DNA from 3 places in the Cellulomonas sp. P4_D11 genome. Region 3 is predicted to be linked to each of the others. Evidence: predicted binding sites of a transcription regulator. Region 3 holds the regulator's gene; each other region holds the start of a gene.
The links. Region 3 encodes HrcA, which represses chaperone genes, less so after heat shock. Its sites were predicted from a motif close to TTNGCACTCGNNNNNNNCGAGTGCNAA; they were not measured.

Region 1: the regulator HrcA is predicted to act here: its motif matches at 3,796-3,822, upstream of AC1DT4_RS03800 (FmdB family zinc ribbon protein).
Region 2: the regulator HrcA is predicted to act here: its motif matches at 3,329-3,355, upstream of AC1DT4_RS14665 (Hsp20/alpha crystallin family protein).

The regions. Positions count from the first base shown of each region.
Region 1 covers NZ_JBFUIK010000004.1:44,284-55,559, forward strand. The annotation lists gene galU (UTP--glucose-1-phosphate uridylyltransferase GalU) at 1-390, opposite strand, end outside; gene AC1DT4_RS03790 (5-formyltetrahydrofolate cyclo-ligase) at 510-1,148, shown strand; gene AC1DT4_RS03795 (penicillin acylase family protein) at 1,138-3,705, opposite strand; gene AC1DT4_RS03800 (FmdB family zinc ribbon protein) at 3,862-4,170, shown strand; gene AC1DT4_RS03805 (SAF domain-containing protein) at 4,413-5,093, shown strand; gene mscL (large conductance mechanosensitive channel protein MscL) at 5,142-5,699, shown strand; gene AC1DT4_RS03815 (dienelactone hydrolase family protein) at 5,806-6,387, opposite strand; gene AC1DT4_RS03820 (hypothetical protein) at 6,483-6,758, opposite strand; gene AC1DT4_RS03825 (hypothetical protein) at 6,892-11,276, opposite strand, start outside.
Region 2 covers NZ_JBFUIK010000023.1:35,394-46,669, forward strand. The annotation lists gene AC1DT4_RS14645 (NAD(P)/FAD-dependent oxidoreductase) at 1-986, opposite strand, end outside; gene AC1DT4_RS14650 (hypothetical protein) at 1,116-1,493, opposite strand; gene AC1DT4_RS14655 (hypothetical protein) at 1,806-1,934, shown strand; gene AC1DT4_RS14660 (PP2C family protein-serine/threonine phosphatase) at 1,969-3,201, opposite strand; gene AC1DT4_RS14665 (Hsp20/alpha crystallin family protein) at 3,444-3,884, shown strand; gene AC1DT4_RS14670 (VOC family protein) at 4,019-4,717, opposite strand; gene AC1DT4_RS14675 (PPOX class F420-dependent oxidoreductase) at 4,793-5,269, opposite strand; gene AC1DT4_RS14680 (hypothetical protein) at 5,428-5,583, shown strand; gene AC1DT4_RS14685 (tetratricopeptide repeat protein) at 5,683-6,195, shown strand; gene AC1DT4_RS14690 (nitroreductase family deazaflavin-dependent oxidoreductase) at 6,309-6,680, shown strand; gene AC1DT4_RS14695 (flavodoxin domain-containing protein) at 6,776-7,264, shown strand; gene AC1DT4_RS14700 (LLM class flavin-dependent oxidoreductase) at 7,367-8,482, shown strand; gene AC1DT4_RS14705 (hypothetical protein) at 8,549-8,845, opposite strand; gene AC1DT4_RS14710 (ABC transporter ATP-binding protein) at 9,103-10,161, shown strand; gene AC1DT4_RS14715 (extracellular solute-binding protein) at 10,187-11,276, shown strand, end outside.
Region 3 covers NZ_JBFUIK010000027.1:121-6,205, reverse strand. The annotation lists gene ybeY (rRNA maturation RNase YbeY) at 1-152, opposite strand, end outside; gene AC1DT4_RS15445 (PhoH family protein) at 160-1,158, opposite strand; gene AC1DT4_RS15440 (16S rRNA (uracil(1498)-N(3))-methyltransferase) at 1,291-2,049, opposite strand; gene dnaJ (molecular chaperone DnaJ) at 2,072-3,199, opposite strand; gene hrcA (heat-inducible transcriptional repressor HrcA) at 3,255-4,277, opposite strand; gene AC1DT4_RS15425 (DUF3097 domain-containing protein) at 4,418-5,275, shown strand; partial or broken gene AC1DT4_RS15420 (DUF2189 domain-containing protein) at 5,324-6,085, opposite strand, start outside.

The DNA.
Region 1 (11,276 bases), on a different contig from region 3:
GCCGAGCAGCACCGCGAACGGCTCCTGCCCGACGTGGTGCTTGGCCTGCAGCACCGCGTGGCCCAGACCCTTGGGCTGGCCCTGGCGGACGAAGTGCACGTGGCCGAGGTCGGTGGACTCCCGGACCTTGGCCAGCCGCTCGAGGTCGCCCTTCGCCTCGAGGGCCGCCTCGAGCTCCGGGACGGCGTCGAAGTGGTCCGCGAGCGTGCGCTTGGAGCGGCCCGTGATGAGCAGGACGTCGTCGAGCCCGGCCCTGACGGCCTCCTCGACGACGTACTGGATGGCCGGTTTGTCGACGACCGGGAGCATCTCCTTGGGCGTCGACTTCGTGGCGGGCAGGAACCTGGTCCCCAGGCCCGCGGCGGGAATGACTGCCTTGTGGATCGTCATGCCGGGACCCTAGCCGCGGCCGCCGAGGTGCGCAGTGGCGTGCGTCACCACGTGCGGCTGTTCACGATCGATCCCCCGGGACGTCGCCCGGGCGTCCCCGGGTGCGCGAGACTGTCCCCATGAGCAGCGTCGCCCAGCCGTATCCGCGCGTGTCCGAGGGGGACGAGGTGGAGGACGTCAAGGAACGGCTCCGGGTCGCCATCCGCGAGGCACGCAAGACCCGCTCCGTCCGGCTTCGCGACGAGGCCGCCCGCGCGCTCGCCGACGTCGTGCTGACCATCCCCGCGGTGGCGGAGGCCACCTGCGTGTCCGTGTACGCCTCGCGCGTCACCGAACCGGGGACGGGACCGCTCCTCGAGGCCCTCGCGGCCCGCGGCGTCCGCGTCCTGATGCCCGTGCTGGGCAGCGGGCTGCAGCGCGACTGGGCGGAGTACGCGGGTCCCGACGACCTGCGCGAGCGCGCGCCGGGCCGTCCGCCCGAGCCGGGCGGCGACACCCTGGGAGCGGCGGCGCTGGGCGACGCCGAGGTCGTCATCGCCCCGGCGCTCGCCGTCGACACCACCGGTGCACGGCTGGGCCAGGGCGGCGGCTGGTACGACCGCGCGCTCGAGCACATCCGGCCGGGCGTCCCGGTGGTCGCGCTCGTCTTCCCGGAAGAGCTCTACGACGCCGCCAGCCGCCCGCTGCCCCGCGAGCGCCACGACCGCCTGGTCGACGCGGTGGCCACCCCCCTGGAGTGGCACCGCATCACGGGGTGAGCGTCAGCCTGTCCCGGACGTCCGCCTCGGTGGCCGCCTGCGTGAACGGCCACGGGAACGTCTCGCCGCGCGACCACGGCCCGAACTGGTCGGCGTAGTGCACGCTCGCCGGGTGGCCCGAGGTGCCCGTCAGGGTCACCCACGTCGACGCGTCGAGGTCCCCGAGGTCGACGACCATCCGCATCGACGGCGCCGACGTGACGCCGAACGAGCTCGCGCTCGCGTCCCAGGCGGTGGCGTCGACGATGGACGAGCCGCCGCCCACCGGGAGCGCGTCGGGGTTCACCAGGCTGCGGATCACGGCCGGGATCGACTCGCCGCCCAGCACGGGGTGCTGGGGCGCGGCGGTGTGCAGCCGACCCCAGCGCCAGTCCGTGGCCTCGCGTCCCAGCTGCGCGGTGAGCTGACGGCGCGCCGCGACCATGGCGCGGGTCAGCACCTCGTCGCGACCCTCGACGACGCCGGGCGTCGACTTGTCGTCCCACCACGGCGACGCGGGCTCCTCGAGCAACCGGCGCACCACCTCGAGCCATCGTGAGCCGCCGTCCGGGCCGAAGCCCTCCGGCAGGTCGTCGGCGAACGCCGACCTCAGCACGTCGGCCCAGACCGCGGAGAAGTACGCTGCCGCCGCCGAGTCGGACGACTGCACCCGGTCCCAGGTGCGCAGCAGCTCCTGGCCGTCGTCGTAGAACGGGTCGTCGATGTTCAGCGTGAGCAGGACCGGGACGAGCACGTCGGCATACGGGCTGTGCTGGTCGAGCTGGATCCTGCTCATGTCCGCCGCGTCGACCTTGCCCTCGGCGGTGGCCTTGGTGAGCAGCTCGCGGATGCGCTGGGACCGGTAGCCGTAGTCCCAGTCCTCGGTGAGGAACGGCCCGAGGCCGGCCGGGGTGACCGCCTGGTTCGCGGTGACGATGAAGCCGTCGGCGGGGTCGATCGTCCGGGGCATGTCCGCCGGGTCGACGAAGCCCTTCCAGTCGTAGCGGCTGTCCCAGCCCGGCCGGGGCCAGGTGCCGTTCGACGGGACGGGGCCGCCGAGCACGGTCGCGCGCAGGGGGATGCGGCCGGGCGCCTGGTAGCCGATGTGGCCGTCCGTCGTCGCGAAGACGATGTTCTGCGACGGCACGTCGAACAGGGCGGCCGCGTTGCGGATGTCGTCGGCGTTCGACGCCACGTTCATGGCGAGCACCGCGTCCATGGTCCGGCCGGGCTGCAGGGCCGTCCAGCCGAGCGCGACGGCGAACCGGCGGCCGGGGGCACCCTCCGGCACGGGTGCGGTCCCGACGCCGACGAGGTCGAGCACGTCGCTGACGATGGGCCCGTGCACCGACTCGCGCACGGTCAGCCGGACGTCGGCGGCCCCGTTGACGTGGATGAGCTCGGTGCGCTCGGTGATCGGAGCCGCGCCGTCGTCGAGCCGCGTCGTGTTCTCGTCGACCCGCTCGAGGAAGAAGTCGGTGACGTCCGCGCCCAGGTTGGTCAGGCCCCAGGCGAGCTTGGCGTTGTGGCCGATGACGACGCCCGGCATGCCCGCGAAGGCGAACCCGGAGACGTCGAACGGGCACTCGGCCGACACGTCCGCGCACCGCAGCCCGACCTGCTCCCAGATGCCCGGCGCGGAGATGCTCAGGTGCGGGTCGTTGGCCAGCAGCGGCTTGCCCGACTCCGTCCGGTCGCCCGAGACGACCCACGAGTTGGAGCCGACGCCCTCGCCGTCGCCCAGGAGGTGCGGCACGGCCGCGAGGGCGGCGCTTGCTGACGCCATCGCGGCCTGGACGTCCGCGTCCCCCAGGTCGAGCGGCGTCGTGGTCGCCGACGTCTGGACGATCTGGGTGGGCAGCACCTCCGCCGCGGACAGGATCGGCTGGTTGAGGTCCTGCGGGTAGGTCGGGAACAGCTCGTTGACGCGGGCGATGTCCCCCACCGACGAGAACGCCGCGGCGCGCGCGAGCTCGTCGTCGTAGTTGCCGCGCAGGTCCCAGGCCATCGCCTTGAGCCACGCCAGGGAGTCGATCGGGTCCCACGCCTCCGGCTCCCGCACGGTGACCTGCCGACCGAGCACGGTGTACTCGACGGCGATCGCGCCCGGGTCCTTGCCGTCGAGGTACGCGTTGACGCCGTCCGCGTACGACTGCAGGGCGGCCCGCGTGGCGGGTTCCAGCAGGTCCCACTCCTGCTCGGCCACCCGGCGCCAGCCGAACGTGCGGATGACCTTGTCGGCCTCGAGCGCGTCCGCGTTCTCGCCGACCAGCTCCGACAGCCGCCCGGCGGTCACGTGCCGGCGGTAGTCCATCTCGAAGAACCGGTCCTGCGCGGCGACGTAGCCCTGGGCGCGGAAGAGGTCGTCGGCGGTGGTCGCCGTGATCGTCGGAACCCCCCGCGCGTCCCGCGTGACCGTGACCTCGGCATCGAGCCCCGCCAGCTTCTGCTCCCCCGCCACCTCGGGCAGCGGGCGGCGCACGACGACGAACGCCGTGACCACCGACACCACCAGCGCGACGACGACCACCGCGGCGACGGTGATCAGGGTGAGACGGGCGAGGTGAGGACGAGACACGCTTCGGAGGGTACTTCGCCGTCCCGGCCGCGGCCGACGCGACGCCCGGCGGCGGGCGTCGGAATGTCCCGGTCGGGCGAGCGGTTACGATTGGCACTCGGACGACGCGAGTGCCAGACCTTTCCGCCCGCTCGATCAGCTGCCAGGAGACCTTCAGTGCCCACCTACGCCTACGCCTGCACGGCGTGCGGTCACGCCTTCGAGATCGTGCAGTCGTTCAGCGACGACTCGCTGAGCGTCTGCCCCGAGTGCGAGGGACGCCTGCGCAAGGTGTTCTCCTCCGTCGGCGTCGTGTTCAAGGGTTCCGGCTTCTACCGCAACGACGCCCGCGCCGGTGCGAAGTCGTCGTCGCTGAGCCCCGCGGCCACGACCCCCGCAGCGACGCCCGCACCCGCGACCGCGTCATCCTCGACGCCCGCGCCTGCCACGGGTGGCAACGCCGCGAAGCCGGCCGCGTCCTCCTGACCGACGCGCACCGAGCCTCCGGCGCCTCTCACCCTCCGGTGAGGGGCGCCGCTCTCGTTCGGGCCGCTCGCCCCGCTCCGCACCGCTCGGGCCTGCGAGCCTCGAGGCGCTGACATCTCGGTCCGCGGCCGGGACAGCGCAACGCGCACGAGACGCCCACAGCCCCACCGACGAGTGCTCTCGCCCTCCTCCGGTGCCCGCCCCAGATCGCCTTCCGTCGTGGCGTCCTAGCGTCGACGGCCATGCACCCACGTCCGCTCGGCGGCCAGCCACCGCCCCTGCCGCGTCGCCGGCGCCCGCTCGGGCTCGCCGTGCGCATCGGGCTCTGGCGCGCCCGGTTCCTGGTCGCGGCCGCCTGCCTGGGCATCGCCTCGGGGTGCACCGTCCAGGCCCTCCGACCGCCCGAGCCGCCGACGTCCGCGGTCGTCGTCGCCGCCCGCCAGATCCTCGCCGGGACCACCGTGACCGAAGCGGACCTGCGGGTCGTCCGGCTGCCGGTCGCCCTGGTCCCGGAGGGCGCGTTCGCCGACGCCCGCCGCGTGGTCGGCGAGTCCGCCGCGGTCCCGCTCGCCCGCGGCGTGCCCGTGCTGCCCGGCCTGCTGGCCGACGCCGAGGTCCGCGGGCCACCGGGCACGGTCGTCGCGACCGTCCGGTTCGCTGACCCCGCCGTCGCCGACCTGCTGTCGCCCGGTGTCCGCGTCGACGTGCTGGCGGCCACCGCGGAGGGCGGTCCGGGGAGCGTCGTGGCGACGCGGGCCCTCGTCCTGCCCGTCGCCCGGCGACCCGCGGACGAGGGCGCGCTCGGGGTCGGCGGCTCGGCCGACACCTCCGTCCCCGTGCTCCTGGCCGTCGCTCCGGCCGAGGCTCCGGCCCTCGCCGGCGCCGCCGCCTCCGCCTTGCTGTCCGCGGTCGTCGTGCCATGATCGACCGACCGAGACGGGTCAAACCACCACCTACCCCGAGGGGGCAACGTGACGGACAGGCTCAACGCCGGGCTCAACGGCGCACGTCAGGGTCTGCAAGGCACCGCGAAGGTGTTCCAGGGCTTCAAGGACTTCATCTCGCGGGGCAACGCGATCGAGCTGGCGGTCGGTGTCGTCATCGGTGCGGCGTTCGGAGCCGTGGTCAAGTCCATCGTCGACGGGCTGATCGGACCCCTGATCTCCGCGATCTTCGGTCAGACGGACCTGAGCAACGTCTGGTCCTTCACGATCAACGGCGCCAAGTTCTCGTTCGGGCTGATCCTGAACGCGCTGATCCTCTTCCTGTTCACCGCCGCCGCCGTGTACTTCCTGATCGTGCTGCCGCTCAACGCCCTGGCGGCGCGGCGCAAGCGCGGCGAGGAGGAGGAGCCGGCCGCCCCGTCGGAGGACATCCTGCTGCTGCAGGAGATCCGTGACCTGCTCGCCGCCCGTCCCACGCGGGCGATCATCAACGACGCCGGCACCGGTGCCCCTGACGTGCCGAACCCCCGCACGGACCCGCCCCCCTCGATCCCCCCGAGCGGCCCCACGACCCCACCGCTCTGACCGGCCGGCACCCCGGCCGCCCTCCCCCGAGAACAACGTTGCGCTCGCTATGGACCCCCACAGCGAGCGCAACGTTGTTCTCGCGCGAGACGAGACCTGGCGGCGGCTACTTGATCGTGGCGAGGAACGCCAGCGCGCGCTCCGTCAGCTGCGCCGTCGCGGCGGCGTCGTACGAGGACAGGCTGCTGTCGGCGAAGAGGTGCTCCTCGCCCGGGTAGAGGAACAGCTCGCCGTGCGGGGCCGCCTCCTTGACCAGGGCGCGGGCCGCCTCGATGTCGCCCTCGTCGACGAAGAACGGGTCGGCGTCCATCCCGTGGATCTGCACCGGGACGCCCTTGGGCCACACGCTGTCGAACTCCGACGTGGGCACGCACGAGTGGAAGAACAGCGCTCCCTTGGCGCCGGGGCGCGTCTGGGCGAGCATCTGCGCGGGGAGCACACCGAGCGAGAAGCCGGCGTAGACGATGCCGTCCGGCAGGGCGTCGACCGTGTGCTGCCCGCGCTCCATCACGGTGCCGAACCCCACCTCGCCGGCGTACCCGAGTCCGGCCTCGATGTCGTCGAACACCCGCCCGTCGTACAGGTCGGGCACGTGCACGGTGTGGCCGGCGGCGCGCAACGTCTCGGCGAACTCCTGGACGCCCGGCGTCAGCCCCTGAGCGTGGTGGAACAGCAGAACCTCGGCCATGGGTGGGTCTCCTTCGGGTGGTCGACTGAGCGGCCCTGCGATCATCCCGCACCCCACTGACACCGGCCGCCCTGGCGATCAGGGGTGCTGGCCGGCTACCAGTGCGGCGGCTTGTCCTGGGTCAGGCGGTCGTCGTTGGAGCCGGCCTCGCGCTCGCCCCAGCCGATGTCGGTGTCGTCGGCGCTCCGTCCGCCCACGACGGGCTCAGCCGTCGGGGCCTTGGGCTCGCGCACCAGTGGCGGGTCCGCCGAGATCGCGGGGTGGCTCGACACCAGGTTGGCGTCGTCACCGCCGACGGTCCCGGCGGGCCGGACGACGCGCCGCGACCGACGCGCGGAGGGCGCGTCGTCGGGACGGTCTGTCGAGGCCACGCTCGATGATCCCATCTCACCGATGCGACAGGTGCGGTCGGGTTCGCCGAGACGCCATCGAGCACCAGTCGTGCGCGCGGGCATCCGGCGGACGGAGAGCCGTCGGGCACGCGCCGCGCGGGCTGACCGCTCGTCAGCGCATGCCGCGGCTGATCGCGCTGCGGACGGCCGTGTCGATGCGGTACGAGCGACGCGTGATGCCGAGCTCGTCGCGCAGGGCGGCGGCCAGCTGCTCGCGCGTGCGCTCCTGCTCGTCGGACTGCAGCCACGCCACCAGCTCGTCCAGCTGGTCGTCGCTGTAGGCGCCGATCGGCAGACCCGTGCGGATGTCGGGACGCTGCCGCGTCGGCACCGCCAGGGCCAGCTGGAGGGGGCGGCTCGGCGGACGCGGGTCCTCGGCGTCGGCGACCGGCTCGGCGGACGTGACGGGGTCGGCTGCCTTGGCGGCGCCCGCATCCTCGGCGGACTCGGACCGGGCTCCGGCCGGTGCGGACGGCGCCCCGGCGGTGGGCGTGGCCGCGACGGGCGCCGACGCGGGATCTCCGGCCGCGGCAGCCGCAACGGCACCGGAGGTCGTCGGGACGATCGCCGGGACCGCGACCCGACGAGTCGACACGCGGATCGGCGCGGTGGCCGGCCGAGGATCGGTGGCCGGCGTCTGCGCGTCGGCGGCAGCCGGCGTCTCCTGGTCAGCACCAGCCGGCTGCGCGCCGATGACCGGCGCCTGGGCGCCCGCCGGTGCCGCGTCGTCACCCGACTCGATCACCCCGACAGCGGACCACGCACCGGTGGCCGGCGCGGGCGGCTCGGTGGCGGCGGCGGTCGGGAGCTCCTCGGCGTCGTCGGTCTCCTCGATCAGCCCGAGGTGCAGGGGCGCGCTGCGCGGCGCGGCCGGCGCGGGCACGCGGGCGTGGACGGCGCGGCGGATGCGGTCGACCTCGGCCTGGGGGTCCATGAAGGCGGCGGCCGACCAGACGCGCACGACGCTCCACCCGACGCGCTCGAGGCGGTCGGCGGTGAGGCGGTCGCGGACGCGGACGCTGGGCTCGGCGGTGTAGGACTCGTCGTCGGTGAGGACGGCGACCAGCATCTCGCCCGGAAGATCGGGGTGGCCGACGACCAGCGGGATCCGGTCGCCGCCGGGGATGCCGTGGTCGGCCTCGACCAGCAGGCCGTGCTTCCAGAGCCGCTCGGCGAGGTCGAGCAGCAGGCGGTCGGGCTGGGTGGCGGCGGCGAGCGCCTCGTCCGCGGCGGCGGCGGCCGCGGTGATCGAGCGCAGCAGCGGGTCCGCGGGCTCGGGCTTGACCAGGTCGGTGACGTCCTGCCCGGCGGCGCGGCGGGCCGCGAAGGCGAGGAGGTCGGCCAGCAGTCGCGGGCCGGCGCCGCGCACACGCTCGGCGTCGAGGTCGTCGGCCCCGAAGCAGGACACGACCGTGAGCCGGTGCCGCGTCGAGCCGAGGGCGTCGAGCAGGAGCGCGTCACCACCGGGCGCGGAGATGGGCCCGAAGGTGTGGAGCACGCGACGGTGCGGGGTCCGGCCGAGGCCGAGCGACAGGATGATCGCCTCGCGCCGCAGACCGGCGACGTTGGGCAGGTCCGTGACGACGAACGGGTCCACGCGGCCGGAGTCGAAGAACGCGGCGAGCGCCGGGTTGCCGCGCACCTCGGTCAGCACCGACTCGCGGATCGCCTCGGCGTGCGTGGCGGTCGCGGTGATGACGGCCAGGGACTCGTCGGGACGCAGGAGCGCGTGGGTGAGCACCAGCTCGACGACGTGCTCGACCTCCTCGCGGGTCGAGTCGACGGACCCGGACTCGCGGTCGGGCATCCCGGTGCCGTCGACGAGGTCCAGGCCGACCAGCGGAAGGTGCTGCGGCAGCGGCGTCGGGCGCAGGACGCCGGCGTAGCCGTGGGCCGCGAGGAACGCGGTCAGGTACGGGTCGCGGCGCGACGAGTCGGCGCGCAGGGCGACCGACGGCAGGACGTCGGCGAGCTCGCGGACGGCCGTGCCGGACGCGCAGCGGGCGTCGCCGACCACCACGACCTGCCGGCCGCGGGCCACGGCGGCGAGGGCGACCTCGACGGGCAGGTGGGCGGCGGAGTCGATGACGACGAGGTCGACGGTGCGCGTCGGGGGCAGCACCTGCGGCACGAGCATCGGGCTCGCGGCGATCACCGGGCGCAGGCGGCGGGCGACGTCGGGGTGCCGCACGACCGTGTCGCGCAGCGACGTCAGCCGCTCCTCGATGAGGTCGGCGAACAGCGCCTCGGCCTGCTCGCGGTGCTGGCGCAGCGCGTGCGAGACGTGACCGACGACGGCACCGAGCACCGGGCCGGACAGGCTCTTCACGTGGGCGCGGTCGAGCGTCGCGTACTGGGCGGACAGGGCGCCGAGCGCGGCGCCGTCGTAGCCGGCCAGCGCGGGGTCCTCGCCGAGGATCTGCTCGATGACCGTGCTCCACCAGGCCAGGTCCAGCTCGGCCGGGGCGAGGGCGGGGTCGATGCGCCGGGTGGCCAGGTCGTCGACGAGGGCGCCGAGGCCCGCTGCGCGCAGGCGGTGCAGCAGCCCCGTGCGGTCCGGGAGGTCGGTCAGCGCATCGGTGTCGGACCGCAAGCGCGTGAGCCGCTCGGTCAGCGCCGCGAACGGCATCGTCGACAGGCCGGCACCGCCGGGGGTCGTCGACAGCACCTCGTCGAGGGCGTCGAGGTCCGCCCGCACCGCGGCGAACTCCTCCTCGATGTGCTCGAGCCCGTCGGGCAGGCGCGGCCAGCCGCCGGACGGGCAGTGCGCCTGCCACGTCTCCCGCTGCGCCTGCACCTCGAGCAGCGCCGAGTGCAGGTCCGCGACCGGGCGACCCGGGCGGACCATGTCCTTCGACTGCTTGCGCAGCCGGCGCCGGAGCCAGTAGCCCATCTCCAGGCCGCGTTCCGCACGCCACTCCTTGGTGGCCGTGGCGGCGACCAGGTCCGCGGCGGTGCGCTCGAAGACGATCGGCTGGAACACGTCGAGCGCGGCCCGCACGCCGTCGAGCATGCCCAGCTGCTCGGCCCACGCGACGACGGTGGTCGCCTGCGTGAGCCCGGTCTCGGCGGCCACCTGCGCCGTCCGCTCGACCAGCGACGGCAGGGTGGAGTCGAGCACGCGCGCGAGGCGGCGCACCACGTTGTCGGCGTCGGCACGCGTGCGCAGGTCCGCGCCGTACCAGGGGGTGTCGGTGGGCCGGACGCGGAACGCCCTCAGCTCGCCGGCGCGCACCAGGTCGGCCGTGAGGTCGGCCCTGCGGGGCGCATCGAGCACGCGGGCGACGTCCGGGGTCAGCCGCACGGTCGTCTTGGGGGTCGGCCGCGCGGACGTCAGGCGCGCCAGCTGCTGCAGGGCGTCGTAGGCCGACACGCCCCACGGCGCGCGCTCGGCGTGCAGCGCGTCGACGTAGGAGCGCAGGCGCTCGCGGGTGGCGACGAGCTCGGTGCGGAGCGCCACGACGCCGTGCGCGTCGACCGCGGGCGCCTCGAGCGTCATCGCGCCGAGCAGGCGGCGGGAGATGGCGGACCGCCAGCCGGCGTCGGGCGCGACGTCGAGCAGCAGGTCGCCCAGGCCGAGCGCGCCGAGCCGGTCGGCGAGGGCAGTGGCCGCGCGGCGGTGGCCCGGCACGTAGAGGACGGTGCGCCCGGTCGCGGCCGCGTCGGCGACGAGCGCGGCCAGCGTGCCGGTGACGTCGGCGCCCGCCGGGGCGTCGACGAACAGGTGCGTCCCGGTGGCCACCATGTCGAGCACGTGCTGCTGCGCCGGATCGAGGTCGCCGACGCCGCGCTCGTGGCCAGGGTCCCGGTCGCCGCGGACCGGCGGCGGCAGGACCCGACGCAGCCGCGCGCGGGACTCGTCGACGCCCGCGAGCGCCGCGACGACCTCGTGCCGCTCGAGCGTGCCGGACAGGTTGTCGAGGTCGTCCACCAGGATCTGGCCGGGGTGCACGAAGGTGCCGACGACGACGCGCTCGCTCATCGAGAAGTCGTCGAGCACGGCCTCGCCCAGCGACGTGAGCCGCTGCAGCGCGCCGCGCGGGTCGAAGCCGTCGGTGGTGAACGTGCCGCGCGCGACCGCGCCCGGGTCGAGCAGCGCGCCGCGCGACCGCAGCGCCCGCGCCAGCACGGGGTTGACCTCGAGCGACGGCTCGAGCGCGAGCTCGTAGTCGCTCTCGCCCGAGCCCCGGGCGCGCAGGGTCACGGGCCGCAGCAGCACGGGTGCCCGGACCGTCCGCGGTGCGGCGTCGGCGGGCTGCTCGCCGTCGGGGGTCCGCTGGCGGGTGACCGACGCGAGGGCCGCGACGTCGTCGCTCGCGATGTCCGGGGTGGTGCGCTCGGTCCAGGTGGCGACGCCGATGGCCAGCGAGGTCGGCGCGATGCCGTACCGCTGCGCGTACACCGCGGCACGCGCGCTGACGGCCCGCGCCCGGCGGCGGGCGGTGGAGAGCGCGGATCCCTCGCGGACGAGGTTGGACAGGCGCGTCTCCCGGCCGG
Region 2 (11,276 bases), on a different contig from region 3:
GCGAGCTGCGCGACCCACGGGTAGCCGCCCAGGGTCATGAGGTCGCCCACGACGAACACCTCCGGGTGTCCCGGGAGCGTGCAGTCGGCCTCGACGTGGAGCCGCCCCGCCTTGTCGGTCTGCGCCCCCGACCGCTCGGCGAGCGTGCGGCCCAGAGGCGGGGCGCCGACGCCCGCGGCCCAGATCTTGCACGCCGACTCGAGCCGGGAGCGGTGACCCTCGGTGTCCTCCAGCTCGACACCGTCGGCATCGACGTCGACGACCTTCGTGCCCATCCGGACCTCGACCCCCAGCTGCTCGAGCCGGGTGGCGGCTGCGCGGGAGAGCTTGTCGCTGTAGCCCGGGAGCACCTGCGGGACGGGGTCGACGAGCACGACGCGGGTTCGCGACGGGTCGATGTGCCGGAACGTCCCGGGCAGGGTGCGGCGGGAGAGCTCGGCGATCTGGCCCGCCATCTCGACCCCGGTGGCGCCCGCACCCACCACGACGAACGTGAGGAGCCGGTCGAGGGTCGCCTCGTCGGGCGCGATCTCGGCGAGCTCGAACGCGCCCAGGATCCGGCCACGGACCTCCAGGGCGTCGTCCAGGCTCTTCATGCCCGGCGCGTGCTCGGCGAACCGGTCGTTGCCGAAGTAGGACTGGCCGGCACCGGCGGCCACGATCAGGCTGTCGTACCCGGTGCGCAGCTCACCGAGCGGGCTCTGCGACACGACCTCGCGCCGGTCGAGGTCGACGTCCGTGACCGCGCCGAGGAGCACCCGCACGTTCTTCTGCCGCTTCAGCACGTCGCGCGTCGCGGGGGCGATCTCTCCCGACGAGAGCACGCCCGTCGCCACCTGGTACAGCAGCGGCTGGAACAGGTGGTGGTTCGTCGCGCTGAGCAGCGTCACGCGGACGGGCTGCCGGGCCAGCGCTCGAGCGGCGAACAGACCCCCGAACCCTGAGCCGACGATGACGACGTGGTGGAGCGTGGTGGGCCGGGCCATGCGGACTCCTCGCGTCGGGGCGCGGTGGCCGCGAGGGCTCCACGGTCCGCTCCACCGGTCGGACCACTATGCGATGGCGGGCCGGGCGACGCACCCGGCGCAGCCGCCCCACCACGGCCGTAGATGCCCTCACGGGCGGCGGCGCGGCCAGGCGAGGAGCACGTAGAGGTCGTGCTCGTCCCGGCGCCCGCAGAGCGCGGCCCGGGCCACCGCCGCGACACCACGGCCCTGGCACCGCGCCAGCTCCCTCTCGATCACGTGGCTCCACTTGACCGGCAGGTGCCCGAGCAGCTCGCCGTTCATCGTCGTGACGCGCACCCGGCACGTCGTACCGCGGTCCAGGAGGACGAGGAACCGTCCGAGATGGTCCCGCGCGGAGATCTGGGGCGCCGACCGCTCGTCGAAGTCGGTGACGCGCACGGTCACGTGCCCGCCGCGGGCCGGCACGGTCCACGTCGGCGGCACGGCTGCCGGGAGCGGTGCAGATCGCTCGCTGTGGGCCGGCACGCCCCGACCCGTCGAGTCCGGTTGGCTGTGAGTCGTCCCACGCATCGCGCGCTCCCGGGGGGTGCCCACGGACCGCGACTCTGGATCCCGGCTCGGCGCGCCGGCCACGGACGGGTCGGCTCGTCGTCTCGATCATGGCACCGACCGGCGAGAAGGTCGACGTCCCGCGTGCGGTCGCACGGCGGGTGTCCGACGATGGGGGTCGACGTCGGGAAGCGGGCGTCGGCCGCCGACCGATCACCGGAGGCACCGATGTGGGCTCTCATCTTCCGCCGACTGCGGCTCCTCGTCGTGGTTGCCATCCTCCTTCCCGTGGTCGCATCGATCGCCCGCAGGCTCGCGGAGCGGGTCGAGCGACAGCAGGCGGGCCCGACCCTGGGGTCCCGCGGCCTGCGGGTCGTCGAGACGACCGCGACCAAGACCCGGTCGTTCCTGCGCTGATCGTGCCCGGGCGGCCCGACAGGGCCCGACAGTGTCAGCGGGTCGGCTCCAGGTAGGCCTGCCCGGTGGTCGTCCACTGGACCAGCAGCATCGTCGCGTCGTCCTGGAGCACGCCGTTCTGGTAGTCGAGGATCCGACGGCAGGCACGGCGCACCAGCTCGGGGAGCGGGATGCCCTCGGACGCCTCGCGCTCGATGAAGTCCTTGAGCCGGTCCAGGCCGAAGAACTGGTGGTCCTGGTCGCGCGCCTCCGTGATCCCGTCGGTGAAGAGGACGACGACGTCGTCCGGCTCGAGGGACTCCTCGGCGATGGTGGCCTCGCGCATGTCCAGCCCGAGCAGCGGGCGGTGGCCGTCGTCGAGCGTCTTGACCACGCGCCCGCCGCGCAGCAGCAAGGGCGGGGGATGCCCGGCCGACAGGTACCGGAGCCGCCCGGTGTGCAGGTCGAGCCTCCCCAGCACGCCGGTCGCGTACATCCGGCCGCCGAACTCGTCGCGGATGGTGCGGTGGATCGACTCCGTCTGCTCGAACAGGCCGTGCCCCTGTCGGCGCGCGTTCCGGTAGGCGGCGAGCGCCGACGCCGCGGCCAGGCCGGAGCGCAGGTCGTGCCCGGTGGCGTCCAGGATCGCGAACTGGGCGACGTCGTCGGAGAGCGCGTAGTCGAACACGTCACCGCCCACGTTGCTCGACGGCTCGAGCCGACCGCTGACCAGCACCTTGTCGGTCCCGGACGTCAGCGGCGGGAGCAGCTGCCAGATGAGCTCGGCGGACAGGCTGCGCGGCTGACGACGCCGCACGGCGTCGATGGCGTCGCCGAACATGTCGAGCACGGACACGAGGTGGCCCAGGTAGTGGCTGAACCACCACCACTGGCGGCGTAACGCCCGGTCCTCGAGCACGCCCGGGTCGAGCACCACGATCTTGAGCACGCCCAGCCGCTCCAGGCCGTCGATGATCGGCATCCACAGCACGGGCTCGTCGTCGGTCGTCGACGTCTGGGCGGCCATCATCCGGTAGGCGCGTCCTGCGAGCGTCCCGTCGATGGTCAGGTCGGGCGGGCGTTCGGAGGTCGACGGCGCCATCGGCACGAGCACGCTCTGCGTGTAGTCCGCCAGGTAGACGGTCACCCGGGCCCCGAGGTGCGCGGCGGCCTCGGCGACGGCCGTGGGGAGGAGGTCCGGGGGTGCCAGGTGCGTCTGGCGCAGGAGGGTCGTCATGGCGGCGAGCGGACGCGTGACGCCGGAGCCGAGGTGGTGGTTCCAGTCCATGGGCCGACCCTCCGCGGGCCGGCACGTCGGAGGGCTGCCCGCATGCTCACCCTACGTTTCGCGCACGCGGCCCGCGCCGCGACGCGACGACCCGTGTTCGCCGGGGGTGAACGGCCCCCGCGGATGACTGGCACTCTCCGGTCGAGAGTGCTAATTCTTCTGCTGTAGCCAGTCCGGAGAGGATCCGGACAGCACCCGGGCACCGGACGTGCCGGTGCCGTGACGCGAGGGAGGTGAGGGTCATGGCTACCCGATTCGACCCGTTCCAGGAGATCGACCGGCTGTTCGGTCAGATGCTCGCCGCCGACCGGTCGTCGGCGACGATGCCGATCGATCTGTACCGCTCCGGTGACCACTACGTGCTCCACGTCGACCTGCCGGGCGTCGACCCCGGATCGATCGACGTGAACGTGGAGGACCGGACGCTGACGATCCGCGCTCAGCGGACCGCGCACACCGAGAGTGACGCGCAGTGGCTGGCCAAGGAGCGCCCGACCGGCACCTACGCCCGACAGCTCAGCGTGGGCCGGGGGCTCGCCCTGGACGCCATCTCGGCGACGTACGCCGACGGGGTCCTGACGCTGAGCATCCCGGTCGCCGAGGAGGCGAAGCCGCGGCGCATCGAGGTGCAGCACGCCGGCGACGCCTCCCAGATCACCTCGGGGGCCGACGCCACCGCCTGATGCTGCGACGGCAGGGGCGCGCCGGGCAGCGAGAGCACCGGTCCGAGGCGAGGGACGCCCTGTGCGGGCGAGCCGGACCTCCGCGCCCTGCCGTCGGCGGGGTCGTCGCGCCTCGATCCGGTCCCGCACGTCCGCTACTCGCGGAGAGAGAATTCGTTGCCGTCGGGATCGGCCAGCACCGCGACGCCGTCGGCGTGCGCCAGGAGCGTCGCCCCGAGCGCGACCAGTCGGACGACCTCGGCTCCCCGGTCGCCAGCGACCGGGGCGAGCTCGAACCGCTGGCGGTTCGTCCGCGGCGTGGTCGGCGCCGGCTCACCGCCCCACGAGACCTTCGTGCCGCCCAGCGGGGACTGGATCGCGGTCTCCCGGTCCTGGTCCCACACGAGGGGCCAACCCAGCGCGGCGGACCAGAACAGGCCCACCTCCCGGGTGCCGTCGCAGGTGAGCTCGCCGAGGAAGCCGCACCCGGCGAGGAACGCGTTGCCGGGTTCGATCACGCACAGCTCGTTGCCCTCGGGGTCGGCCAGCACCACGTGCCCCTCGTCCGGGCGCTGTCCGACGTCGAGGTGGCTCGCGCCGAGCCCGAGCAGTCGGGCGACCGTGTCCTGCTGGTCGGCCGGGCTGGTGCTCGTGAGGTGCAGGTGCATGGGGTCCCGGCCGACCTTCGGCGCGCGGCTCCCGACGAACCGCAGGCCGAGCTGGGTGTCTGTCCCGGGCACGAGCGCGCCGCGGGCGTCCTCGACGGGGTCGCGCCCCAGGACGCCGGCCCAGAACCCCGCCACGCGGGCGGGGTCGTCGGCGTCGAGGGCGAGGGCGGTCAGGCGGGAAGCCACCCACGCACGCTAGGCGGGACGCGCGACGTCCCGCACGAGGTTTTTTCGTCGTCGAGCGTGCGAGCCGCGGGTGAGTCAGCCGTCCAGGCGTGCGGCGACGTCGGCGGGGAAGCCGCCGGTCGCGACGGGGCCCCACCGCGTCGGTGTGACCCGGATGAGGGACTTGCCCTGCAGCCGCATGGCGGCGCGGTACTCCTCCCAGTCCGGGTGCTCGCCCGCGATGCACCTGTAGTACTCCACCAGCGCGTCCTCGGCCTCCGGCATGTGCAGCACCTGCGCGTCGCCGTCGACCTGGACCCACGCGCCGCCGAAGTCGTCGGACAGCACGCAGACGCTGACGCGGGGGTCGCGCTCGACGTTGATCGCCTTCGCCCGTCCGGGGTACGTCGAGATCACCAGGCGCCCCTCGCGGTCCACACCGCCGCTCACGGGGGAGACCTGGGGTCGACCGTCCTGGCGCGTCGTGATGAGGACCATGTGGTGCCGGTCGGTGACGAAGTCGAGCAGGCCGTCGAGGTCGACGGGACGGGTCGTGGCGATGGATCGAGGCATGGCCACACGCTAGGCGCTCGGCCGCACCCCGACCTCTTGTCGCAGTTCAGCGTGCGGATCGGCGCTCGGAGGTCGACCATTCGATTGTCCGGTCAAGACATGGCCGGGCAACGCCGTCGACGTCCGACCGCGGTCGTCGCCGTCAGGGAGGCCTCACCATGGCTCTGTGGCTGATTCTCATCATCGTCGGTGTCGTCATGATCGTGCTCGGCGTCGCTGTCACGGCAGCAAAGGTGCTGCTGTGGATCGGCATCGCCCTCCTGGTGATCAGCCTCATCGGGTGGATCGTCAGCCGCGGTCGCACCCGGGCGTAACGCGTCAGCCCCGGTCGGTGGACCCGCCGGTTCATCGACCGGGTTGCTGAGCGAGCCCCGGTCCAGCTCCATCCCTGCGGGTCGTGACAGGATCCGCGGGTGGACGAGCTCACCCAGGACCTGCGGGATGCCATCGCTCTGGGGTACGCCCGGCGCGACCGGGACGACATGGCGCCGACCATCGCGTACTTCGAGGGACTGCTGGCCGACCACCCTGATCACCCCGTGCTGGTGTTCGAGGTCGCCGGTGCCTACGACACGGCCGGGCGCGAGGGCGAGGCCGCCGTCCGGTACGAGCGGGCGCTCGCGCTGGGCCTGGACGGCGACGACCTGCGCCGGTGCCTGTGCCAGTACGGCAGCACGCTGCGATGGCTCGGTCGGCTCGACGAGTCGGTCGCGGTGCTCGAGCGGGCGCGAGCCCAGTTCCCGGAGTCCGACGCCGTCCGGGTGTTCCTGGCACTGACGCTCGCGGAGGCGGGCAGGACCGACGGCGCGGTGGCGCAGCTCCTCACCGTGATCACCAACCACCCCGACGCCACCGACCTGGGCCGCTACGCCGTCGGGCTCGGCGGCCTGGCGCGGTGGCTGGAGGTGGGCAGGCCGGACGAGTAGCCCATGGCGGCGCGGGCGGCGATCGCGTCGGCGCCCGGCAGGGTCCGGGAGGCGGCGACGAGCCCGGCGCCGGCCTGATTGCGCCGAGCGCCGGGGCGACGGACAGTGGGCCCATGACCGAGACCGTCGCCAGCGCCCTGCACCGCAGCCAGGTCATCGACCTGACGACCACCGGCCGTCGGTCGGGTCAGCCGCGACGGATCGAGATCTTCCTGCACGAGCTGGACGGACGGCTGTTCATCTCGGGGATGCCGTCGCCGCGCACCCGGGCATGGATCCACAACGTGGCGGCCGACCCGCACGTCGTCGTCCACCTCAAGCGCGGGCTGACCGCCGACGTGCCGGCGCTCGCGCGGGTGGTCGACGACCCGGACGAGCGGCGCCCGCTCATCGAGGCGGCGGCCCGGCAGTGGGGCCGGGACGACGTCGAGCTGATGATGCAGCACAGCCCGCTGATCGAGATCACGCCGACCGACGCGGCCTGATCCGGGCGGCAGCTCTGGGACCTCCGGCCCTGCTGGCACGGCGCGGGGCGGACGACGATCGGGAGTGTCCGATCGTTCGTTCGAAGGAGAACATCATGACGTGCGTCCTGGTCGCCTATGGAACGTCCCGGGGCGGCACCGAGGGGCTTGCCGAGATGATCGGTGAGGACCTGCGCGGCCGCGGGTACCAGACGGTCGTGCGTCCGGCGGCCGAGGTCACGGACCTCGAGGACGTGGACGCCGTCGTCGTCGCCGGCGCGCTGTACGCGGGCCGCTGGCACAAGGAGGCGCGCTCGCTGATCAAGCGGCAGTCCACCCGACTCGCCGAGCTGCCCGTGTGGCTCGTCGCCACCGGACCCCTGGACCGGTCGGCCGACACCACGGAGATCCGGGCCGTCTCCCACGTGCGGAACGCCGCGGACAAGATCGGGGCGCGCGGCGTCCAGACGTTCGGCGGTCGGCTGCTGCCCGATGCCAAGGGTTTCCCGGCGGCCGCGATGGCGAAGACGAACGCGGGGGACTGGCGCGACGCGGACCACGTCGCCCGGTGGGTCGACGAGGTGGACGCGCAGCTCCGCGCCTGACGGCCCGTCCGCATGGTGAGCAGTTCCGGTCATGCATTGACCGAGGTCCGCGCCGTTCCTAGGTTGCGCGGCACTCGCCACTCCGACCGGAAGGCTCTTCCCATGCCCGTCGAGTTCCTGGGCATCGCCACCACCAGCGATGCCTCCGAGACGACCGCTGCCACCACCGCGCCCGTCGACATCGGCTACCTCGAGCGGATCGTGCGGGCGCACCAGGACAACGGCTGGACGCGCGTGCTCTTCGCGTACGGGTCGGGCGGCCTGGAGCCGTCGGCGCTCGCCGGGTACGTCGCGGGCCGCCTCGACTCGATCGAGCTGCTGCTGGCACACCGCCCGAACGTCTCGTACCCGACGTTCGCCGCCAAGACGTTCGCGACGCTCGACCAGGTCTCGCAGGGCCGCTTCTCGGTGCACTTCATCACGGGCGGGAGCGACAAGGAGCAGGGCCGCGAGGGCGACCGGCTGACGAAGGACGAGCGGTACGCCCGCACGCGCGAGTACATCCAGATCGTCAAGCGCGCGTGGACGAGCGCGGAGCCGTTCGACCACCACGGCCAGTTCTACGACTTCGACGACTTCGTGCTCGACGCCAAGCCGTTCGGGGGCCGCACCCCGACGATCTCGTTCGGCGGGTCCTCGGACGCGGCCTACCGGGTCGGCGCGGCCGAGGCCGACATCTTCGCGGTGTGGGGCGAGCCCCTGGCCAGCACCGCGGAGCAGATCGCGCGGATCCACGCCGAGGCGGCTGCGGCGGGCCGGACGACGCCGCCCCGCATCCACGCCGCGTTCCGGCCGATCATCGCGCCGACCGAGGAGCTCGCATGGGAGAAGGCCCACCGGGTGGTCGCGCGCATCGAGGCGCGCAAGGCGGCGGCCGGCGATGCGCTGGCGCGCTGGCGACCCGGCAAGCCCGAGAACGCCGGCTCGCAGCGGCTGCTCGAGATCGCGGAGCAGGGGGAGCGGTTCGACACCGCGCTGTGGACCGCGACGGCCAAGGCGACCGGCGGGGCCGGCAACTCGAACGCCCTCGTCGGCACCCCCGAGACGGTCGCGCAGGCGCTGCTGGCGTACTACGACCTCGGTGTGCGGATCATCTCCGCCCGCGGGTACGACCTGCTGGACGACGCCGTGGACTTCGGCCGATACGTCATCCCCCTGGTCAAGGAGGAGGTCGCCCGGCGCGATCGCGAGGCGCAGGCGGCCGGCGCGGCTGCCTGACCGCAGCCACGGAGCACGCCCCGGGGCGCGCGGGTGACGTGCCCCGCGCGCCCTCGGTGCGGTCGGTCAGCGCAGGTCGTCCGACCGGATCTTCTCGGCCTCGGTGGTGACGTCGACGTCCTCGCGCGACGCTCCGGGCTCGCGGAGCTCGTCGGACCGCACCCGCACGGCCTCGCTCGTGTGGACGTCGTCCGTGTGGGTCCCCTCCAGGCCGTCGGCCTCGATCTTCTCGGCGTCGCTGGTCGGCAGGCCGTGCTCGTCGACCGTGCTGCCGGCCGGTTCGACGAGCCCGTCCGACCGGATCTTCTCCGCCTCGGTGCTGGCGGCCTCGCGTGCGTCACGCGCCTCGTGCTCAGTGCTCATGCTGCTCTCCTCAGGGATCCGGGTCCCGGCCGCGCGTCGCTGCACGGACCGGGAGCACCGTCTTGCCCACACTCTGCGCCGCCGGGCCGCGAAACGCCCGTGCAGGAGGTCCGGAACCGTCGCCGCCCGATCCGTGACTGCAACCGATTCGTAACGCAGCTGTGCGTCCGCGCAACGGATTTCCGCTAGGTTCCGTCGAAACGGCTGCGATATCGGCCGTTGCGGAAGGCAACAGCCACGGGAGAGGGGCTGCGGCGATGACGGACTCGGGGGTCGTCGCTGTACGGCTGCGCGGCGTGCGCAAGGAGTTCGGCGACGTGGTCGCGGTCGACGGGGTCGACCTCGACGTGCGCGACGGCGAGTTCATGACGTTGCTGGGCCCGTCGGGCTCGGGCAAGACGACGGTCCTGCGGATGATCGCGGGCTTCGAGCTGCCGACCGGCGGGACCGTCGAGCTGGCCGGCGTCGACGTCACGCAGCGGGCGCCGTTCGAGCGGGACGTCAACACCGTCTTCCAGGACTACGCGTTGTTCCCGCACATGACCGTGCTCGACAACATCGCCTACGGCCTGCGCGTGAAGAAGGTCGGGCGCAAGGAGCGGACGCTGCGCGCGCAGGAGGCGCTGGAGAGCGTGCAGCTCGGCGGGTACGGCGCGCGCAGGCCGGCGCAGCTCTCGGGCGGACAGCGCCAGCGCGTCGCCCTCGCCCGCGCGCTGGTCAACCGGCCCCGGGTGCTGCTGCTGGACGAGCCCCTCGGCGCGCTCGACCTCAAGCTGCGCGAGCAGATGCAGGTCGAGCTCAAGGCGATCCAGCGGCAGGTCGGGATCACGTTCCTCTTCGTCACGCACGACCAGGAGGAGGCGCTGACCATGTCCGACCGCATCGCCGTCTTCTCGGGCGGTCGGATCGAGCAGGTCGGGTCGCCGGCCGAGGTCTACGAGAAGCCGGCCACGCCCTTCGTCGCCGGGTTCGTCGGCACCTCGAACCTGCTGGTCGGCGACGCGGCGGTGCAGGTGCTCGCGCGGACGGGGACCTGGTCGGTGCGGCCCGAGAAGATCCGGCTCGCCGCGCCCGACGCGCAGCCCGGCCCGGGGGAGGACGGCGCCCTCGGCACGGTGCGCGAGGTGGTCTACGTCGGGTCGGCCACGCGGTTCCTCGTCGACCTGGATGCCGGCGCGACGCTCGTCGCGCTGCAGCAGAACCAGCAGACCTCGTCGATGGACGTGCAGGAGCTGCGCGGTGCGCGCGTCCTGCTCGTCTGGGCGAAGGAGCACGAGTTCGAGGTGAACCCCGCGGCAGACACCTCGCTGCCGTGAGCCTGCACGAACGAAGGAGACGACGATGAAGCACCTACGTCTGGTGCGGACGATGGCGGTCGGCGCGGTGGCGGGGCTCGCCCTGGCCGCCTGCGGGACGTCGGACGGCGACGGGGGCGGCTCCGCCCGGGCGACACCGCCCGCGATGGACTCCCTGAGCGCGCAGGGCGACGGGGAGGGCGAGGTCAACATCCTTGCGTGGGCGGGCTACGCCGAGGACGGCTCCACGGACCCGGCGGTCGACTGGGTGACGCCGTTCGAGTCCGCCACCGGGTGTACCGCGAACGTCCAGGTCGCCGACACCTCGGACAGCATGTTCGAGAAGATGGGCACCGGCGACTTCGACGTCGTCTCGGCGTCAGGGGACTCGTCGCTGCGCATGATCTACGCCGGCAAGGTCGCCCCCGTGAACACCGACCTGCTCACCAACTACGGCGACGTTCCGGACTTCCAGAAGATGCAGACCTGGAACTCCGTGGGCGACGCCGCGTACGGCATGCCGCACGGCTGGGGCGCCCAGCTGCTCGGCTACCGCACGGACAAGGTCGACCCGGCGCCCGACTCGTGGAGCGTGGTCTTCGAGCCCGACTCCGCGTACGCCGGCAAGATCACCGACTACGACTCGCCGACCGACGGGATCGCCGCCGCGGCCGTGTACCTGATGTCGACCCAGCCGGACCTGAAGATCACCAACCCGTACGCCCTGGACAAGGACCAGTTCGACGCCGCCGTCGCCCTGCTCACGGCGCAGCAGCCGCAGGTGGCCAGCTACTGGGCCAGCTACGCCGACGCGCAGAAGGCGCTCGAGAACGGCAGCACCGAGGTGGGCTCCACCTGGCAGATCATCATCAACCTGGCGAAGGGCGACGACGCCCCGGTCGAGTCGGTGCTGCCCAAGGAGGGCGCCACCGGATGGGCGGACACGTGGATGGTCGACGCCAAGTCCCCGCACCCGAACTGCGCGTACCTCTGGATGAACTGGGTGACCAACCCCGACGTCCAGGCGCAGATCGCCGAGTGGTTCGGGGAGGCCCCGGCCAACACCAAGGCCTGCGCCCTCACCACCGACCCGACACACTGCGACACGTTCCACGCCGACGACGAGAGCTACTTCT
Region 3 (6,085 bases):
TGCAGGTCGGTCATCACATCCGTGCCGACCAGCAGGATCGAGACGTCGGTCTGCGGGTGCACGTGCATCTCGTCCAGCACGTAGCGGGCGAGCGCTGCGAACTCCGCCTCGTCGACGTCGAACCCGGACTCGTTGTTGACCTCGACGCTCATGGCCGCCTCAGCTCCTGTCCCAGCGCGCGTACGCGTCGATGATCTCGCTGACGAGACGGTGCCGGACCACGTCCGACGACGTCAGGCGGCAGAACGCGACGTCGTCGACGCCGTTGAGGATCTGCTCGACCACGCGCAGGCCCGAGGTCTGCGACGACGGCAGGTCGACCTGCGTGATGTCGCCGGTCACCACGACCTTCGACCCGAAGCCCAGCCGCGTGAGGAACATCTTCATCTGCTCGACGGACGTGTTCTGCGCCTCGTCGAGGATGATGAACGCGTCGTTGAGGGTGCGGCCACGCATGTACGCCAGCGGCGCCACCTCGATGGTGCCCGCCTCCATGAGCCGCGGGATCGACTCGGCGTCGACCATGTCGTGCAGCGCGTCGTACAGCGGCCGCAGGTAGGGGTCGATCTTGTCGGAGAGGCTGCCGGGCAGGAAGCCGAGCCGCTCGCCTGCCTCGACCGCGGGCCGCGTGAGCACGATGCGGTGCACCTTGCGGTCCTGGAGCGCCTGCACGGCCTTGGCCATCGCCAGGTACGTCTTGCCCGTCCCCGCGGGGCCGATGCCGAACGTCACCGTGTGCCGGTCGATCGCGTCGACGTAGTCCTTCTGCCCCGGGGTCTTGGCCCGGATGGTGCGGCCGCGCCCCGTGAGGATGTTGAACGACAGCACGTCCGCGGGACGCGCGGTCGACGCCGCCGTCAGCATGGCGACCGACCGGGTCACCACGTCGGGCGTGAGCGGGGTGCCGCCCGCCGCCATCTCGACCAGCTCGTCGACCAGGCGCGACACGAGGGCGACGTCCCCGACGGGTCCGGCGAGGGTCACCTCGTTGCCGCGGACGTGGATGTCGACGGAGGTGAACCCCGACTCGATGGTCCGGAGCACCTCGTCCCGCAGGCCGAGCAGCTCGACCATCGAGACCTCGGAGGGGACGCTGATCCTGTGCTCGACGCGTGCGGGTGCCCCGGTGGGACGCGCTGCGGAAGTGGACTCGGCCATGTGCTCGGCGTGCGCCGTGCGCTCCTTAGCTCGGATGCGGTCAGGGACTGCTGTCGGTCTGCCGGCAGGGAGGGGTGTCCCGGACGACGTCGACAGTCTACGAGTCGACGCCGACACCATTCCCCTGCGTGCTCAGGCCCACCGGCCGAGCCGCTCGGCCACCAGCGCGAGCGCGACGGGCCCGGCCGTCGAGGTCCGCAGCACGTGCGGTCCGAGGCGTACCGCGCTCGCGCCGGCCTCGACGAGGCGCCCCAGCTCGGCGTCGCCGATGCCGCCCTCGGGGCCGACCACGACGAGGCACTCCCCGGCGGTCGGCAGGCCCGTCGCCGCGATGGCGTCGGTCGCGTCCTCGTGCAGCACGAGCGCGACGCCGCCGGTCGCCACGACCGCGCGGACCCGTTCCGCCAGCCCGCGCCCGTCGAGCGCGACCTCGACCTCGGGCACGCGGGCTCGTCGCGACTGCTTGGCGGCCGCCCGCACCGTGCCCAGCCAGCGCGCCCGGCTCTTCGCGGCCCGGTCCCCGCGCCACACGACGATCGACCGCTCCGCCTGCCACGGGACCACGACGTCGACGCCGACCTCCGTCGCCGCCTCGATCGCCATCTCGTCGCGGTCGCCCTTGGCGAGCGCCTGCACCAGCACGAGGGCGACGGCGGGTGCGGGCTCGACGACCCGCTGCCGGACCTGCACGACCACGCCGTCGGCCGTCACCGCGTCGACGACCCCGACGAGGCGCACGCCGGCGCCGTCGACGACGTCCACGCGCTCGCCCGGCCCGCGCCGCTGCACGACGCCCGCGTGCCGACCCTCGGTGCCGTCGAGCAGGTAGGTGCCGCCGTCGACGACGGCGTCGAGCGTGCCGGGCTCGGCCAGGAAGACGGGCGCGCTCACGACGCGGCCGGTGCGGTCATGCTCAGCGGCCCGAGAGCTTGTCGCGCAGCTTGGCGAACACGCCCGTGTTCGACGCGGCCAGCCGCGCCTCCGGACGCTCCTCGCCGCGCAGCGTCGCCAGCCGGCGCAGCAGCTCGGCCTGCTCCTCGTCCATCGCGGTGGGCACGTGCACCTCCACGTGGACGTGCAGGTCGCCGCGGCCGGCCGCGTGCAGGTGGCCGACGCCGAGGCCCTTGATCGTGACGACCTGCGCCGGCTGGGTACCGGGCCGCAGGTCCACCTCGCGCGCGCCGTCCAGGGTGTCGAGCATGAGGACCGTGCCGAGCGCCGCCGCGGTCATCGGGACCTCGAGCGTCGCGTGCAGGTCGTCGCCGCGCCGCACGAAGGTGTCGTGCTTGCGCTCGCGGACCTCGAGGTAGACGTCGCCGGCCGGACCGCCGGCCGGGCCGACCTCGCCCTGGCCGGTGAGCTTGATCCGGGTGCCGGTGTCGACGCCCGCTGGCACGTCGACGCTGAGCGTGCGGCGCGAGCGGACGCGGCCCTCGCCGGAGCACTCGGTGCACGGCTCGGGAATGACGGTGCCGAAGCCGTGGCACGCGGCGCAGGGCTGCGTCGTCATGACCTGGCCGAGGAACGACCGGGCGACCCGCTGCACCGAGCCGCGGCCGCCGCAGACCTCGCAGGTGCGCGGCGAGGTGCCCGGGCGGCAGCACGAGCCGCTGCAGGTCGGGCAGACGACGGCGGTGTCGACGGGGACGTCCTTGTGGACGCCGAACGTGACCTCCGCCAGGTCGAGGTCGAGCCGGACGAGCGCGTCCTGGCCGCGCCGCGCGCGCGGGATGGGCCCGCGCTGCTGCGCGGCACCGGTGGCCGCGCCGAAGAACGTCTCGAAGATGTCCTGGAAGCCGAACCCGCCGCCCATGCCGCCGCCGGGCGACGACGGGTCGCCGCCGAGGTCGTACGCGCGGCGCTTCTCGGGGTTGCCGAGCACGTCGTAGGCGCGCGAGACGTCCTTGAACCTGTCCTCGGAGCCGGGGTCCGTCCCGGCGACGTCGGGGTGGTGCTCGCGCGCGAGCTTGCGGTACGCCTTCTTGATCTGCTCGGGGCTGGCGTCACGCGGGACGCCGAGGACCTCGTAGTAGTCGGTCACGAGTGGGGGTGCTCACTTCCAGCTGTCGTTGACAGGGTCACGGTCATTGCGCCGGTCATTGCGCGAGGATGCGCGTCAGGTAGCGGGCCACGGCGCGGACCGCGGACATGGTGCCGGGATAGTCCATGCGGAGGGGCCCGATGGAGCCGATGCGCGCCACGGACCCGCCGCCCTCGTCGCCGTAGCCCGTGGTCACGAAGCTCGTCTCGAACAGCCCGTCGTGCTGGTTCTCGCGCCCGATGCGCACGGACACCGTCGCCGAGTCCTCGGCCATCTCCGAGAGCAGGCGCAGCAGCACCACCTGCTCCTCCAGGGCCTCCAGGACCGGGCCGATCGACCGCACGTCGGTGCCACCGACGCGGGCGAGGTTCGCGGTGCCGGCGAGCACGACGCGCTCCTCGCTCTCCTGCGCCAGGGTCTCCTCGACGACGGCGACCACCGCGTGCACGAGCGCCTGGTCGGTCGGCGCGAAGGCGTCCGTCAGCTCGCCCAGGGCCACGGGCAGCTCCGAGAGGCGCCGTCCCGCGGCGCTCACGTTCAGGCGGGAGCGCAGGCGCGCGACGACGGCCTCGTCCAGGTCCGACGAGAGCTCGAGCGTGCGCTGCTCGACCCGCCCGGTGTCGGTGATGAGCACCACCAGCAGGTGGCGCGCCCCGACGGGGACGAGCTCGACGTGGCGCAGCGCCGAGCGCCGCAGCGACGGGTACTGCACGACGGCGACCTGCTGCGTCAGCTGCGCGATGAGGCGCACGGCGCGGTCGACGACGTCGTCCAGGTCCTGCGCGCTCTCGAGGAACGCGCCGATCGCGCGCCGCTCGGGGCTCGACAGCGGCTTGACGGTGGAGAGCCGGTCCACGAACAGCCGGTAGCCCTTGTCCGTCGGGACCCGCCCGGCCGACGTGTGCGGCTGCGCGATGTAGCCGCCCTCCTCGAGCGCGGCCATGTCGTTGCGGATGGTCGCGGGCGACACGCCGAGCGAGTGCCGCTCCACCAGCGCGCGCGAGCCCACGGGCTCCTTGGTGGCGACGTAGTCCTCGACGATCGCGCGCAGCACGTCCAGCCGCCGGTCCTCGCTCATGTCGCCTCCTCCGTCGTCGGGCTCGTCAGATGCCCGAGCGGGTAGCACTCCCCGCACGGGAGTGCCAATGCTACGCCGCGGAGCCGACACCCACGGGGCGGCTGCCGACCATCCGGCGCGACGGCCCCTACGCTGCCCGGGTGAACGACGACCGCTACGGCTCGGACGTGCTCGGGGGCTCCGGCTCGACGCACCACCGGCCGGCCCGCACCAGCCGCCCCCAGCCCGCCGAGACCGGCCTGGTCGTCGAGGAGGTCACCACTGGGTGGGTCGGCGCCGTCGTCCGCGTCGAGAAGTCGGGCGGCCAGCACGTGGTCGTGCTCGAGGACCGGCGCGGCCGCACCCGCACGTTCCCGCTGGGCCGGGGCTTCTGGCTCGACGGCGAGCCCGTGGCGCTCACTGCGCCGGTCCGCGCCCCGGCGCCCGCGAAGCCCGCCCGCACCGCGTCGGGCTCGGTCGCGGTGCACGACGCCCGTGCGCGCGTGGCCCGCGGCAGCCGGATCTGGGTCGAGGGCAAGCACGACGCCGAGCTGGTGGAGAAGGTCTGGGGCGACGACCTGCGCCTCGAGGGCGTCGTGGTCGAGCTGCTCGACGGCGTCGACAACCTCGCGGTCGCCCTGCGCGACTTCGCCCCCGGCCCCGGTCGCCGCGTGGGGGTGCTGGTCGACCACCTCGTGGCCGGGTCCAAGGAGAGCCGGATCGCCGCCGACGCCGTCCGCGGCCTCCCGGCCGGCTCCGTGCTCGTCCTCGGGCACCCCTACGTGGACGTCTGGCAGGCCGTGCGGCCGGAGCGCGTCGGGCTGGCCGCCTGGCCCGTGATCGAGCGGGGCACGGAGTGGAAGCACGGCATCCTGCGAGAGCTCGGCTGGCCGGCCGAGGACCAGGCAGACGTCGCCCGCGCCTGGCAGCGGATCCTGCGCTCGGTGCGCAGCTACGCCGACCTGGAGCCCAGCCTGCTGGGCCGGGTCGAGGAGCTGATCGACTTCGTCACGACGTGACGGTGCCCGGCCCGCCGTGCTGGCGGGCCGGGCACCAGGAGTCGTCCGTCAGGGCACGAGCTGGGCGACCGGGTCGCCCAGCAGGCGGCGGAACAGGAAGGCCGTGGCGATGAGGACCACGGGGATGGCGACGAACAGGCCGAGGCCGCACAGCAGGGCGCCGACGAAGATGATGACGATGCTGAGCAGGTAGAACAGGATCGTCGTCGACAGGTTGGCAGTGATGAGCTGCACGCTCGACCGCAGCGCGTCGATCGGGCTCAGGTTCTTGTCGATGACGAACCAGAGCGTGAAGAACACGAGGAAGTTCACGGCCACGGAGATCAGCCAGCCGATGATCGGGATCCACGACACGAAGCCGACCACCAGGTTGATGCCGGCGAGCAGCAGCGCCGTCAGCAGGATCGGGCCCACGTTGGTGAACGTGAAGAAGTCGCCCAGCCTGGTCGCGCGCCCGTCGGTGAGGCCGAGCGCCGCGCGGATGAACGCCGCCTCGATCAGGTACCCGACCAGCGCGAGCGCCGCGTAGAGGATCACGGTCACGAACGAGAACCCGGCGCCGACCAGCCCCCCGCCGTTGCCGTTCGGGTCGGTCAGGCTGGCGGACCCGATGAGGATCGCCCAGAGGATCGCGGCCACCGCCGCACCGATGACCAGCCAGATCAGCGTCGCGAGGATGAAGAGGCCACCGGCCCGCGTGAACCCCTTCCAGCCGTAGGAGTAGGCCTCGCCGATCGGCGACGGCTGGATCATCGGCGCGCCGTAGCCCGGCCCGGGCGGCGGGTAGGCGCCGGGGGGCGCCTGCCCGTA